Regions from separate parts of the Nocardioides sp. P86 genome, predicted to be linked through region 2. Evidence: predicted binding sites of a transcription regulator. Region 2 holds the regulator's gene; each other region holds the start of a gene.

Region 1 (3,285 bases), on a different contig from region 2:
ACACCAACACCACCCCAGACGTCGACCGCGTCGACCCCGTCGGCCTCATCGACTGCGCTCGCCACGCCGAAGACGCCCTCCGACAACTCGCCCGGCTGACCTACCCAGGGCCCCGGGCGCCCGGCCTGACACCGGCTGAGGTCGACACCGTTTTGAGTCATCTCGCCGAGGCGATCGCCGCAGTACCCAAGTCGCCTCACAGCTCGGCGCCATCCTCGACCAGTCGCGTCACACGCACCTACTCGGCATGGACCACATGACCGCCACCACCGACCCGGACCTCGCTGTCGACGCCGCCCGGTGTCACCTCGACGAGCTCCGCAGCCCCGCCGTCCAGACCTACCGCCACCTCAACGCCGCCCGCAACGAAGCCGCCCACATCTGCGCCCACCCGTTACACCCCGCCGACCGCGTCGTCCACGACATCGCCGACGAAACCTACCCGCCGTCAGGCATCGGAGGGGCATGGCGCCGCGAAGAACGCGAAGCACCCCGCCCCTCGGGATCACACCGCTCCGGGCCTGCCCGCTGAACCGACACAAGCACCCCAACCCGAGCACCTACCGAACCATCAAGGACACGACATGCAGCCCATCCACATCCCCAGGGAATGGCACGACGACGACCTGCTGACCTTTAACCAGTTCTGCGACCTCGTTCAGATCCCGTCGCGCACCGTCCGCGACTGGCGCCGCCGCGGCATCGGCCCCACCTGGGCCCGCTTCGAGGGATGCGGTCGCCTCTACATCACCGCTGCCGAAGTCCGGCGATTCGTCAGCGCCGCAGCCCCGGGCAGGTCAGCATGATTGATGACAGCACCCACGTCAGCGCCGCCGACACAACGCGACGCGACCTCCTCACCCCGGCGCAGCTCGCCGACCGGTGGCACGTCAGCACCGGCCACTTGGCCAACCTCCGCCACCAAGGCGAAGGCATCGGCTACGTCAAGATCGGCAGCCGCGTCGCTTATCGCTACAGCGACGTCATCGCCTACGAGAACCAGCACTACGTCTCACCGGTTGGATCGGCCTCATGGCCCGCCACCACAGCCTGAGCTCAGGGGACATCAAGATCGCCTGTCGCGCGGCCTCCAAAACTCCCCGTTTACTCCCCTAATACGGCATGGCTAAGGCTGATCTGGCGTGAACCGGCGCAGACAGAAGAGTGCTCAATCCGGCTCTGTTGAGCGGGATTGAGGATTTCGGATGACCTGCCATGAAACCCATCGGCCTACTCAGCGGGTTCGGGGTTCGAGTCCCTGATGCCGTACCACCCATGAGAGGCCCTCCCGGTTCACCGGGAGGGCCTCTCGCCATTCCCCGCCCTGCCGCTCCCCCGCCGGGGGCGAGCCCGCACAGCCCACGGCGGCCGGGCGGGAGTCCCCAGCACCCCGGTGGCCGAGCAGGGAGCGCCAGCACCCCGGTCGTCGAGGAGGGAGCGCCAGCACCCCGGTGGCCGAGCAGGGAGCGCCAGCACCCCGGTCGTCGAGGAGGGAGCGCCAGCACCCCGGTCGTCGAGCAGGGAGCGCCAGCACCCCGGTGGCCGAGCAGGGGGCGCCAGCACCCCGGTGGCCGAGCAGGGGGCGCCAGCACCCCGGTGGTCGAGCAGGGAGCGCCAGCACCCCGGTGGTTGAGGAGGGAGCGCCCGCGACCCGGTGTCGAGCAGGGAGCGCCCGCGCCCCGGTGGCGAGCAGGGAGCGACCGTGCCCGGTGGTTGAGGAGGGAGCGCCAGCGACCGTCTCGAAACCACCCTCACGCGACAGCGCAACCCCCTCCACAGATCACCCGCTGCCTCTAGTCATCGAATGCGTGTTCGAATAAACTAGGCGCATGCTCCTCGACCTCGACACCACCGGCGCCGTGGTCGACGTGGAGTCCCTCGAGGCCGATGACGTCCTGGAGTACGCCGCCGACACCGCCCGCTCCGTGCGCGCCGCCGAGCGTCGCACCCTGCGCGTCATGGCCCGCTGGGGAGCACTGAACCCCGACCGGGCCTACGCCTGGTCGGTGCCCGGGATGATCCGCCACGGCCTCGACGAGTTCGCCGCCGAACCCCTCGCCCTGGCCCTGGACATCTCCCCGGTCAACGCCGGCTGCAACCTCGCGGAGGTCATGGAGCTGGTCCACCGCCTGCCCCGGGTGTGGGCGATGGTGGAGGACCTCACCCTCCCCGGCTGGCGTGCCCGGCGCATCGCCTCCCAGACCCAGGTCCTCAACGACACCGGGGCTGCGTACGTCGACCGCAAGGTCGCCGCCCTCGGCCCCCGCGCGCAGAGCCTGGGTGCGCGGCGCATCGAGTTGTTCGTCGCCGAGGCCGCCGCGAAGCACGACCCCCATGCCCAGGCCGCGCTGGAGGAAAGAGCCCGCGGCGGGTGGAACGTCCGGGTGACCCACGACGTCGACCGCGGCTCCGCGTCGGGCACCTCGTGGTTGGAGGTGCTCGGTGACACCCAGGACCTCACCCGGTTCCACGACCTGATCTGCGCCACCGCCGCCGAGCTAGGCCGCCACCAGACCTCGACCGGAGCCGTGGTCGAGTCGTTGGAGGTCCGCAAGGCCCGAGCCATCGGCGTCATCACCGACCGAGCCCAAGGACTGACCGCACTGGACTCGGTGGAGCCCACGACTGCGAAGGAGCGGGTGGTCTACGTCCACCTGCGCCCCGAGGACCTCGCACACGCCGACACCATCGCCGCCCGAGACGCCACCCGCATGAGCGGAGAAGGACCCGCGCTGGAGGAGCCCCCGCCGCCCACCGAGGCCCCGGCCGACCAGCCCCCGCCCGACCCGCGGGACCTGCCCACCCCGGGTTCCGAGGACGACTCCGAGCCCCCTGCAGCAGCGCCCGCAGGCCCCGCAGCGACCCCGATGGCCGAGGAGCGAACGCAGCGAGCGTCTCGACGCCAGGCCGCGGGCAACGACCACGAGACCAACGCCGGACAGGCCCCGGCCCCGGTGGCTGAGGAGCGAGCGCAGCGAGCGTCTCGAAGCCACCCCACCCCCGGGGAGCAGCCCGCGGGCGACCCGTATCGCACCACCGGACCCGACCTGCGCCCCACAGCGGTCCACCGCCATTACGAGACCAGCCACCTGTCCCAGATCGACCGCACCGGCCCACCACCCGGCACCGCGGTCGTCGAAGGTCTCGGGGTCGTCTCCACCACCACCCTGCGCCGCTGGCTCACCCACGCCAAGGTGTTCGTGAGACCCGTCATCGACCTCGACCCCACCACCGCCGGCGCCGTCGACCGACACGACCCACCACCCTGGATGCGCGACCACGTCA
Region 2 (3,285 bases):
TGGGGGCGCCGACGACGGCGCCCGAGGTCACGCCAGCGGGATGCGCAGACGCTGGCCCGCGGCGACCATGCCGCCGTCGAGGTCGTTGAGCTGCTGGATCTCGGCGATGGTCGAGCGCACGTCACCGTCGTCGGCGACGTCGGCCGCGATGTCCCACAGCGTCTCGCCGGTGCCGACCACGATCACCTCGGTGGGCTGCGCCTGGGAGGTGGCCACCGACCCGGCGGCCAACCACACGCCGACGGCGAGGATGGCCAGGAGCGAGAGCGTGAACACCACGAGTCGCCCACGCCGGGTCAGCCGCACGTGGTGCGTGGCGACACGGGATGCGGCGGGGTGCTGGATCGTGGTGCTCATGGGGACCTCCTGGGGAAGGGGGCGGTCAGCCGTGGGGTGGAGCTCGAGGTGGACGAGGTGATGTCTAGTGGTGACCACCGACAGTCCTGGAGGACCGCCGTCGCGCACCGGCTCGACCACACGTTCGATCGAACATGTGTACGACGTTAGATCACGCGTTCGAACAGCACAAGGGGTCGAGCGAACATCTGTTCGACCGCCGGCCCGACACGGAGGCCCGGACCTGCTGCCCTGGAGCGGCGCGGACGGTCCGACACGCCGTTCGAACAGGTGTTTGAAACCCTCGGGGCCTCCTGGCATGGTGAGCACATCGCCCGACCGGGCGACCAGCGACACCGATCGGTGGCACCGACCAGCGGAGAGGCAGACGATGGCGACCAAGGACACCCGGGGGCGGACCGGGGGCGGTCCCACGCAGGGCCCGACCGGCGGCACGGCGGACGGCACGGTGACCGAGCTGCCCGACGGCGCGCCCAACGCCACCGGCCTCACGCCGCGGCAGCTGCGGGTGCTGGCCACCATCCGCGACGCGATCGAGAAGCGCGGCTACCCGCCGAGCATGCGCGAGATCGGCAACGCGGTCGGCCTCACCAGCACCTCGAGCGTCGCCCATCAGCTCAAGGTGCTCGAGGAGAAGGGCTTCCTCAAGCGCGACCCCAACCGCCCCCGGGCGCTGGAGGTCTTCCTGCCCGAGGTGATGGCCGCACGCCGGTCGATCTCGGCGGCCGAGGAGAGCGGCTACGACGAGACCGGGGTCGGCGACTCCGTGCCGGCCGCCACCTACGTCCCGGTCGTCGGCCGGATCGCGGCCGGCGGCCCGATCCTGGCCGAGGAGCAGGTGCAGGACGTCTTCCCCCTGCCCAAGCAGCTCGTCGGCGAGGGGCAGCTCTTCCTGCTCGAGGTCGTGGGCGACTCGATGATCGACGCGGCGATCTGCAGCGGCGACTACGTCGTCATCCGCAAGGAGCAGACCGCCGACAACGGCACCATCGTCGCCGCCCTCATCGACGGCGAGGCGACCGTGAAGACCCTGCAGCGCAAGAACGGCCAGGTCTGGCTGATGCCGCACAACGAGGCCTACGACCCGATCGACGGCACCCACGCCACGATCCTGGGCGTCGTCACCGCCGTCCTGCGCAGCGTCTAGCCCGAGGCGCACCCACCCGGGACACCCGGCGCCGGCCCGTCCTCCCCCACGGAGGGCGGGCCGGCGTGCGTGTCGGCGACCCGTGAGAGCCTGGACGGACAGCCGGAACCCTCGACCCACTGGAGTGCCCGACGTGCGCCTTCGTCCCCTGTCCGCCCTGCTCCTCGCGGGCGCCCTGTGCGTCCCGGTCCTGCCCGGCACGGCCGTCGCAGCCCCCCAGGTCGACCTCCCCGGGGTGCCCGGGCTCCCGGGGATGCCTGGACTGCCGGGCCCGGACGAGACCGGGACGCCGGACGAGCAGGCCCTCGCGGCCCTCCAGGTGGTCGAGACGCTGGTCGACCCGGCGACCAGCCCCGCGGAGGCCCAGCAGACCCTGGCGCAGGCCGGCGAGGCCGACCTCACGGGTGCGCTGCGCGACCTCGCGCTGAGCATGGACGCCCTCTCCCCCGACGACCGCGCGGAGGCCGCGGCCTACCTCGCCCGGCCGACCGACAGGCGCGGTGACGGCTACCTCGACTACGAGGGCGACGCCGTGCGGCGCATCTGCACCGACGACCTGTGCGTGCACTACGTCGTCGGCGGCGCCTCGGGCAACAACGTGCCGGCCAAGGACGCGAGCGGGGGCGCCGGTGGTGCGGGCAACGGCGTCCCGGACTACGTCGACTTCGCACTCTCGACGCTCCAGGACGTGCACGACACCTACGCCGGCGCGGGCTACCGCACGCCGCTGCCCGACGGCGCCAAGGGCGGCGACGCCCGCACCGACGTCTACCTGGGCGACGTCGGCAGCATGGGCTTCTACGGCTACTGCACCTCCGACGACGACGTGCCCGACGACGCGCGCGACGTGCCCGCCTACTGCGTGCTCGACAACGACTACCGCACCGGGCAGTTCCCCACGAACCTGCCGACCGAGAACCTCCAGGTGACCGCGGCGCACGAGTACTTCCACGCCGTCCAGTACGCCTACGACGCCGGCGAGGACGGCTGGCTCATCGAGGCCACCGCCACCTGGGCCGAGGACGAGCTCTTCGACTCCGTCGACGACAACGTGCAGTACCTCGCCGACAGCCCGCTCTCCCACCCGCGGCAGTCGATGGACCGCGACGAGGACCTCGCGGTCTACGGCGACTGGATCTTCTTCCGCCACCTCACCGAGCGCCACCCCGCCGCGGTCGGCGGACTGCCCGTGCTGGTGCGCACGATCTGGGAGCGCGCCGGCGCCGCCGCCGGCGACCGTGACGAGTACTCCACCCAGGCCGTCGAGCAGGTGCTGCGCCGCCAGCACGACGTGTCCCTGAGCGAGTCCTTCGCCCGCTTCGCCGACGCCAACCTGCGTCCCGGCCGCGCCTACGCCGAGGGCAGGGCGCAGTCCTACCCCAAGACCCCGCTGTGGAAGCGCACGACCCTGACGGGCTCGAAGCGCTCCGTGGGCGCCCAGCGGGTCTACCTCGACCACCTCAGCAGCGCCAGCCAGCGCTTCACCCCGGGCGCCGGCCTCGGGGGCGGCTGGCGGCTGCGGCTGTCCCTCGACCTGCCGTCACCGACGCGCGGCTCTGCGGCGGTCGTCACCGTCGTGCCCACCTCCGGCACCCCCTCCACCCGGGTCCTGCGGCTCGACCGCGCCGGCGACGCCGTCACCCGGGTCGGCTTCTCCTCGGCCCGCACCTCCTACGTCGAGGTCACGCTGGTCAACGGCAGCGCCCGCTACCGCAACTGCAGCAACGGCGGGACGAGCACGTGGCCCTGCGGTGGTCGCCCGGTCGACGACGGGCTCCGCT
Region 3 (3,285 bases), on a different contig from region 2:
CATGTTCACCCTGGCCGTGACCGCCGCAGCCGCCTGCTACAACATCCGCACCCTAGAGAAGTTCTTCCGCGAGCAGGGACAGCGCCTCGCCCACCCGCTCATGAACCACCCCCTCGATGGTGCCATCCTCGAGAACGTCCTCCTCGAGGGCGACGAAGTACGCGAGTACATCGAGCGCCACCAGCTCGCTGCCGCCTGAGGACCCCGCTAAATGACGAAGGACCCTGACCGACCGGTCAGGGTCCTTCGTCGTTGCAGGCCCAAGAGCCGCCCAGAACCGCTCCTCATTTCAGGGAACAGTTCCGGGCGATTTCAAGGAACCCCTCGTGGTGGAGCTGGCGGGAATCGAACCCGCGTCCTCGAGCGTCGAACCAGGTCTTCTCCGGGTGCAGTCTGCGATGTCGCTTTTCTCGGCCCCGGCGCTCGCGCAGACGCGTCGCCGACAGGCCCAGTCAGGATTGAGTCCCGATCAACCCCCCTGACAGGAGTTGAGCAGCAAGTCTCCTAGATGACGCCAGGGTCCGGGACGGAGACGGATGCCCGGTCTGACGCTTCGATCACCGCTCAGGCGGCGAGAGCGAAGGAACTGCGCTTAGCGTTGGCAGTTATTGGTTTCCAGCGATCGTTTACGAGATGACGCTGGCTCCTCGACCCGCTTCCCCTGGGACTAACGTCCCAAGTCGAAACCGATCAGCCCCTCTTGAGTTGTGGTGCTCGTCCATCCTAGCGCGCCCGCGCCGCCGGTTGTTCCCGGCGGCGTCGGGCGCGGGGCCGCTCAGCCGCCCGTGCCCTCGAGCAGGTAGTCGCGCACGGGGGTCGCGAGGTCCTCGTCGCCCTCGAGCTCGGTCTCGTTGCCCCCGCTGGAGACGACCGCGGCCTGCTCCTCGCCGTCGTCGCAGGAGCCCTCGAGCAGGCCGACCCGGGCGTCGTTGACCGAGAACACCAGCGCGATCGCCGGGTCGGTGTCCTGGATGCAGACCTCCTGGTCGGTCTTCTCGAAGCGGCCGACCGACACGCCCTCGGGGAAGTCGGCCTGGGCGTTGAAGTCCTCCGCGGAGTCGTAGCCGCCCTCGGGCGCTTGCTGCTCGAAGAGCACGGTGATGAGGTCGACGTAGTCCTGGCCGGTCGCCTCGGCGCCGGAGTCGTCGCCGGAGTCCCCCGCGGGCTCCGAGGCGTCCTCGGAGGAGGACTCCGAGGTGGAGGCGCTGGCGTCGCCCTCCGGCTCGACGGAGTCGTCGGACCCGCCGCAGGCGGTCAGCGACAGCGCCATGACGGCGGCGGGGACGAGGGCGAGCGTGCGGCGCACGGCGGAGCGGGAGGTCATGGTGTCCTTCGGATCGGGTCAGGGCGCGGTACGACGCCCCACGCCCACTGTCCCACCCGCTGTCCCCGGTGGTGGAGGAGGGAGCCCCAGCGTCCCCGGTGGTTGAGGAGGGAGCGCCAGCGACCGTCTCGAAACCACCCTCACGCGACAGCAGAACCCCCTCCACAGATCCACCGGCAGACTAGTCATCGAATGTCTGTTCGAATAAACTAGGCGCATGCTCCTCGACCTCGACACCACCGGCGCCGTGGTCGACATCGAGTCCCTCGACGCCGACGACGTCCTGGAGTACGCCGCCGACACCGCCCGCTCGGTGCGCGCCGCCGAGCGTCGCACCCTGCGGGTCATGGCCCGCTGGGGTGCGCTGAACCCGGACCGGGCCTACGCGTGGTCGGTGCCCGGCATGATCCGCCACGGCCTGGACGAGTTCGCGGCTGAGCCGTTGGCCTTGGCGTTGGAGATGTCGCCGGTCAACGCCGGCTGCAACCTCGCCGAGGTCATGGAGCTGGTCCACCGCCTGCCCCGCATCTGGGCGATGGTCGACGACCTCACCCTCCCCGGCTGGCGGGCGCGACGCATCGCCTCCCAGACCCAGGTCCTCAACGACACCGGGGCCGCGTTCGTGGACCGCAAGGTCGCCGCCCTCGGCCCCCGCGTGCAGAGCCTGGGGGCACGACGGATCGAGCTGTTCGTCGCCGAGGCAGCCGCCAGGCACGACCCCCACGCCCAGACCGCCCTCGAAGAACGAGCACGCGGTGGGTGGAACGTGCGGGTGACCCACGACATCGACCGCGGCTCCGCCTCCGGCACCTCCTGGCTCGAGGCCACCGGCGACACCCAAGACCTCACCCGCTTCCACGACCTCATCTGCGCCACCGCCGCGGAGCTCGGCCGCCATCAGACCTCGTCGGGGGCGGTGGTGGAGTCGCTGGAGGTCCGCAAGGCCCGCGCCATCGGCGTCATCACCGACCGCGCCCAAGGATTGACCGCACTGGACTCGGTGGAGCCCACGACGGCGAAGGAGCGGGTGGTCTACCTCCACCTGCGCCCCGAGGACCTCGCACGCGCCGAGACCCTCGCCGCCCTCGACACAGCCTGCACGAGTAGGGAAGAACCAGCGCCGGAGGAGCCCCCGCCACCCGCCGAGGCCCCGGCCGAGGAGCCCCCACCCGACCCCCGGGACCTGCCCGCCCCGGATTCCGAGGACGACTCCGAGCCCCCTGCAGCAGCGCCTGCAGGCCTCGCGGCGGCCCCGGTGGCTGAGGAGCGAGCGCAGCGAGCGTCTCGAAGCCAAGCCCCGGCCACCGACGAACAGCCCGCGGACGAGCACCCTGCGGACGAGCAGCCTGCGGGCGACCCCTACCGCACCACCGGACCCGCCCTACGCCCCACCCCGGTCCACCGCCACCACGAGACCAGCCACCTGTCCCAGATCGACCGCACCGGCCCACCACCGGGCACCGCAGTCGTCGAAGGCCTCGGGGTGGTCTCCACCACCACCCTGCGCCGCTGGCTCACCCACGCCAAGGTGTTCGTGAGACCCGTCATCGACCTCGACCCCACCACCGCCGGCGCCGTCGACCGCCACGACCCACCACCCTGGATGCGCGAACACGTCACCATCCGCGACCCCCGATGCGTGTTCCCCGGCTGCACCGTGCCCTCACGCCGCTGCGACCTCGACCACATCACCCCCTACCGACCCCTCGACCACGGCGGGAAGCCCGGCCAGACCCACCCCTCCAACCTCGCGCCGCTGTGCCGCCACCACCACCGGTTGAAGACGACCGGCTCGAAGGGCAGCCCACCCTGGAGCTACCACCGGCATCCCGACGGCACCTACACCTGGACCAACCCCCACGGCTGGACCACCCTCGTCCGCGCCGGGTGACTCAGGCCGGACCGAGCAGCCGCATCCCGTTGTGCCAGCACACGTCGCGCAGCCAGTCCTCGCCCAGGTC
Region 4 (3,285 bases), 1.1 Mb from region 2:
ACGATCGCCCGGTGCCGTCACCCCGCATCGGAGTCCTCGCCCTCCAGGGCGACGTCGTCGACCACGTCCGCGCGCTGCGGGCGCTGGGGGCCGAGGCGACCGGCGTACGCCGCGTGGCGGAGCTGGCCGCCGTCGACGCGCTGGTCGTGCCGGGCGGCGAGTCGACCACGATGATCCGCCTGGCGAGGGTCTTCGACCTGCTCGGACCGCTGCGCGAGCGGATCGCCGAGGGCCTGCCGGTGCTCGGCACCTGCGCGGGGATGATCATGCTGGCCGACCGCGTCGAGGACGCCGCGCCCGGGCAGGAGACCCTCGGCGGGCTGCACGTCACGGTGCGCCGCAACGCCTTCGGGCGCCAGGTCGACTCCTTCGAGGGCCCGCTCGACGTGGCCGGCCTCGACTCCCCGGTGCACGCCGTCTTCATCCGGGCGCCCTGGGTGGAGGCCGTCGACGACGACGTCGAGGTGCTCGCGCGTGTGGCGCACGGTCCGGCCGTGGGTAGGATCGTCGCGGTCCGGCAGGGCCCGCTCATGGCCACCTCGTTCCACCCCGAGGTCGGCGAGGACACCCGCATCCACGGGTTGTTCCTCGACCTGGTCCGGGAGCGCTGACCGGCCGGCGCAGCACTTCGACAAGCACGACCGCCCCGGTGCGCCGGGAGCAGGGCGTGGACGGACGGGAAGAGGGAACGCATGTCGGGGCACTCCAAGTGGGCGACCACCAAGCACAAGAAGGCCGCGATCGACGCCAAGCGCGGCAAGATGTTCGCCAAGCTGATCAAGAACATCGAGGTCGCGGCCCGCATGGGCGGCGGTGACCCCACCGGCAACCCGACGCTCTACGACGCCATCCAGAAGGCCAAGAAGTCCTCGGTGCCCAACGACAACATCGACCGCGCGGTCAAGCGCGGCTCCGGTGCGGAGACCGGCGGTGCCGACTACCAGACGATCATGTACGAGGGCTACGGCCCCTCTGGCGTCGCGATGCTCATCGAGTGCCTCACCGACAACAAGAACCGCGCGGCCATGGAGGTCCGCACCGCCATGACCCGCAACGGCGGCTCGCTGGCCGACCCGGGCTCGGTGTCCTTCCTCTTCCACCGCAAGGGCGTCGTCGTGGTGCCCGCGCAGCAGGAGGGCAAGACCGTCTCCGAGGACGACGTGCTCGAGGCGACCCTCGAGGCCGGCGCCGACGCCGTCAACGACCTGGGGGAGGCCTTCGAGGTCGTCTCCGAGCCCACCGACCTGGTGGCGGTGCGCACCGCGTTGCAGAGCGCCGGCATCGACTACGACTCCGCCGACGCCTCCTTCGTGCCCGACATGCAGGTCGCGCTCGACAAGGACGCCGCGGCCAAGATGTTCCGCCTCGTCGACGTCCTGGAGGACCTCGACGACGTGCAGAACCTCTACGCCAACTTCGACGTGGCCGACGACGTCATGGCCCAGCTCGAGGACGCCTGACCCGAGGCCGCTCCCGAGGCTGCACCCCGGCCCGCGTGTCGCCGCGGCGCAGGTCGGTCGCGGTGGGTAGCGTTGCCTGCGAACACATGTTCGACACGACGCCGGCCCACCGAGGTCCGGCGCGGGGACCAGGAGGCGCGATGCGGGTGCTCGGGATCGACCCCGGCCTGACCCGCTGCGGCCTCGGGGTGGTGGAGGGGTCGGTGGGCCGCCCGCTGACCCTCGTCGACGTCAACGTCGTGCGGACCTCCTCGCACCTGCCGGTCGCGGAGCGCCTGGTCACCATCGAGAAGGGCGTAGACGCCTGGCTCGACGAGTTCTCACCCGACGCCGTCGCGGTGGAGCGGGTCTTCGCCCGCTCCGACGTGAGCACGGTGATGGGCACGGCGCAGGCCAGCGGGATCGCCATGGTGTGCGCGGCGCGACGCGGGCTGCCGATCGCGCTGCACACCCCCAGCGAGGTCAAGGCCGCGGTCTCGGGCAACGGTCGCGCCGACAAGCAGCAGGTCGGGGCGATGGTGACCCGGATCCTGCGCCTCGACGCGCCGCCGAAGCCGGCCGACGCGGCCGACGCCCTGGCCCTGGCCATCACCCACATCTGGCGCGGCGGGGCCCAGCAGCGCCTCGACGCCGCCGTCGGGGCCAGCGGCGCGCGCGCCCACCGGCAGGCGCAGGTCGACGCCCAGGTCAGGGCCCAGCGGGCCGTCCAGCAGCAGGCGCGCAGGCGCGCGTTGGAGCAGGCCGCCGAGGTCGCGGCCGGGAGGAGCAGCAGGTGATCGCGTTCGTGCACGGCCAGGTGGCCACGGTGGGCCTGTCCAGCGCCGTCCTCGAGGTGGGCGGCGTGGGGCTGGAGCTGCTCTGCACCCCCGGCACCCTGGCGTCGCTGCGCGTGGGGCAGCCGGCGACCCTGCCCACCAGCATGGTGGTGCGCGAGGACTCCCTGACGCTCTTCGGCTTCCTCGACGACGACGAGAAGGCCTGCTTCGAGCTCGTGCAGACCGCCTCCGGCGTCGGCCCCAAGCTGGCCCAGGCGGTGCTGGCCGTGCTCGCGCCCGACGACCTGCGCCGCGCCGTCTCGGCCGAGGACGTCAAGACCCTCACGCGGGTGCCCGGCATCGGCCAGAAGGGCGCGCAGCGGATCATCCTGGAGCTCAAGGACCGCCTCGGCGCGCCCGTCGGCGGTCGCTCGGCGCCGGCCGCCGCCTCGGCCGAGCCGTGGCGTGAGCAGGTGGCGACCGGTCTGGTCGGTCTGGGCTGGTCGGCGAAGGACGCCGAGAAGGCCGTCGACGCCGTGGCCCCCGAGGCGGGGCCGGTGCCCGACGTCGCTGCGCTGCTACGCGCCGCGCTGCGCTCGCTGAGCAGGGCCTGACGTGCGCGAGGAGGACCTCGCGGCCGCCGAGGACGCCTACTTCGGGTCCCTGACCGCCGCCGAGGCCGAGGGCGACGAGCGTGCGGTCGAGGCCGCGCTGCGACCGCGCAGCCTCGACGAGGTCGTCGGTCAGGCCCGGGTGCGCGACCAGCTGGGCCTGGTGCTGGAGGCGGCGCGGATGCGCGGGCGCTCGCCCGACCACGTGCTGCTGTCGGGGCCGCCCGGTCTCGGCAAGACCACGCTGGCCATGATCATCGCCCACGAGATGACGGCACCGCTGCGCCTGACCAGCGGCCCGGCCATCACCCACGCCGGCGACCTGGCCGCGATCCTGTCGGGGATGAACGAGGGCGAGGTCCTCTTCGTCGACGAGATCCACCGGATGTCGCGGCCGGCGGAGGAGATGCTCTACATGGCGATGGAGGACTTCCGCGTCGACGTCGTCATCGGCAAGGG

Evidence for each region. Region 2 encodes LexA, which represses DNA repair genes until DNA is damaged. Its sites were predicted from a motif close to TCGAACANNTGTTCGA; they were not measured.
Region 1: M3673_RS12975 (HNH endonuclease signature motif containing protein) is a predicted target of LexA. The motif match lies at 1,801-1,816, and genes of this name have one in related genera.
Region 3: M3673_RS13435 (HNH endonuclease signature motif containing protein) is a predicted target of LexA. The motif match lies at 1,513-1,528, and genes of this name have one in related genera.
Region 4: ruvC (crossover junction endodeoxyribonuclease RuvC) is a predicted target of LexA. The motif match lies at 1,539-1,554, and genes of this name have one in related genera.

The regions. Positions count from the first base shown of each region.
Region 1 covers NZ_JAMAYE010000002.1:1,186,641-1,189,925, forward strand. The annotation lists gene M3673_RS12960 (hypothetical protein) at 248-532, shown strand; gene M3673_RS12965 (helix-turn-helix domain-containing protein) at 585-806, shown strand; gene M3673_RS12970 (helix-turn-helix domain-containing protein) at 803-1,054, shown strand; gene M3673_RS12975 (HNH endonuclease signature motif containing protein) at 1,830-3,285, shown strand, end outside.
Region 2 covers NZ_JAMAYE010000001.1:1,182,580-1,185,864, forward strand. The annotation lists gene M3673_RS05540 (LysM peptidoglycan-binding domain-containing protein) at 28-357, opposite strand; gene lexA (transcriptional repressor LexA) at 728-1,504, shown strand; gene M3673_RS05550 (MXAN_6640 family putative metalloprotease) at 1,638-3,285, shown strand, end outside.
Region 3 covers NZ_JAMAYE010000002.1:1,277,823-1,281,107, forward strand. The annotation lists gene M3673_RS13420 (hypothetical protein) at 1-199, shown strand, start outside; RNA gene ssrA (transfer-messenger RNA) at 328-698, opposite strand; gene M3673_RS13430 (hypothetical protein) at 776-1,324, opposite strand; gene M3673_RS13435 (HNH endonuclease signature motif containing protein) at 1,542-3,215, shown strand; gene M3673_RS13440 (amidohydrolase family protein) at 3,217-3,285, opposite strand, start outside.
Region 4 covers NZ_JAMAYE010000001.1:99,180-102,464, reverse strand. The annotation lists gene pdxT (pyridoxal 5'-phosphate synthase glutaminase subunit PdxT) at 12-611, shown strand; gene M3673_RS00475 (YebC/PmpR family DNA-binding transcriptional regulator) at 693-1,460, shown strand; gene ruvC (crossover junction endodeoxyribonuclease RuvC) at 1,601-2,236, shown strand; gene ruvA (Holliday junction branch migration protein RuvA) at 2,233-2,829, shown strand; gene ruvB (Holliday junction branch migration DNA helicase RuvB) at 2,879-3,285, shown strand, end outside.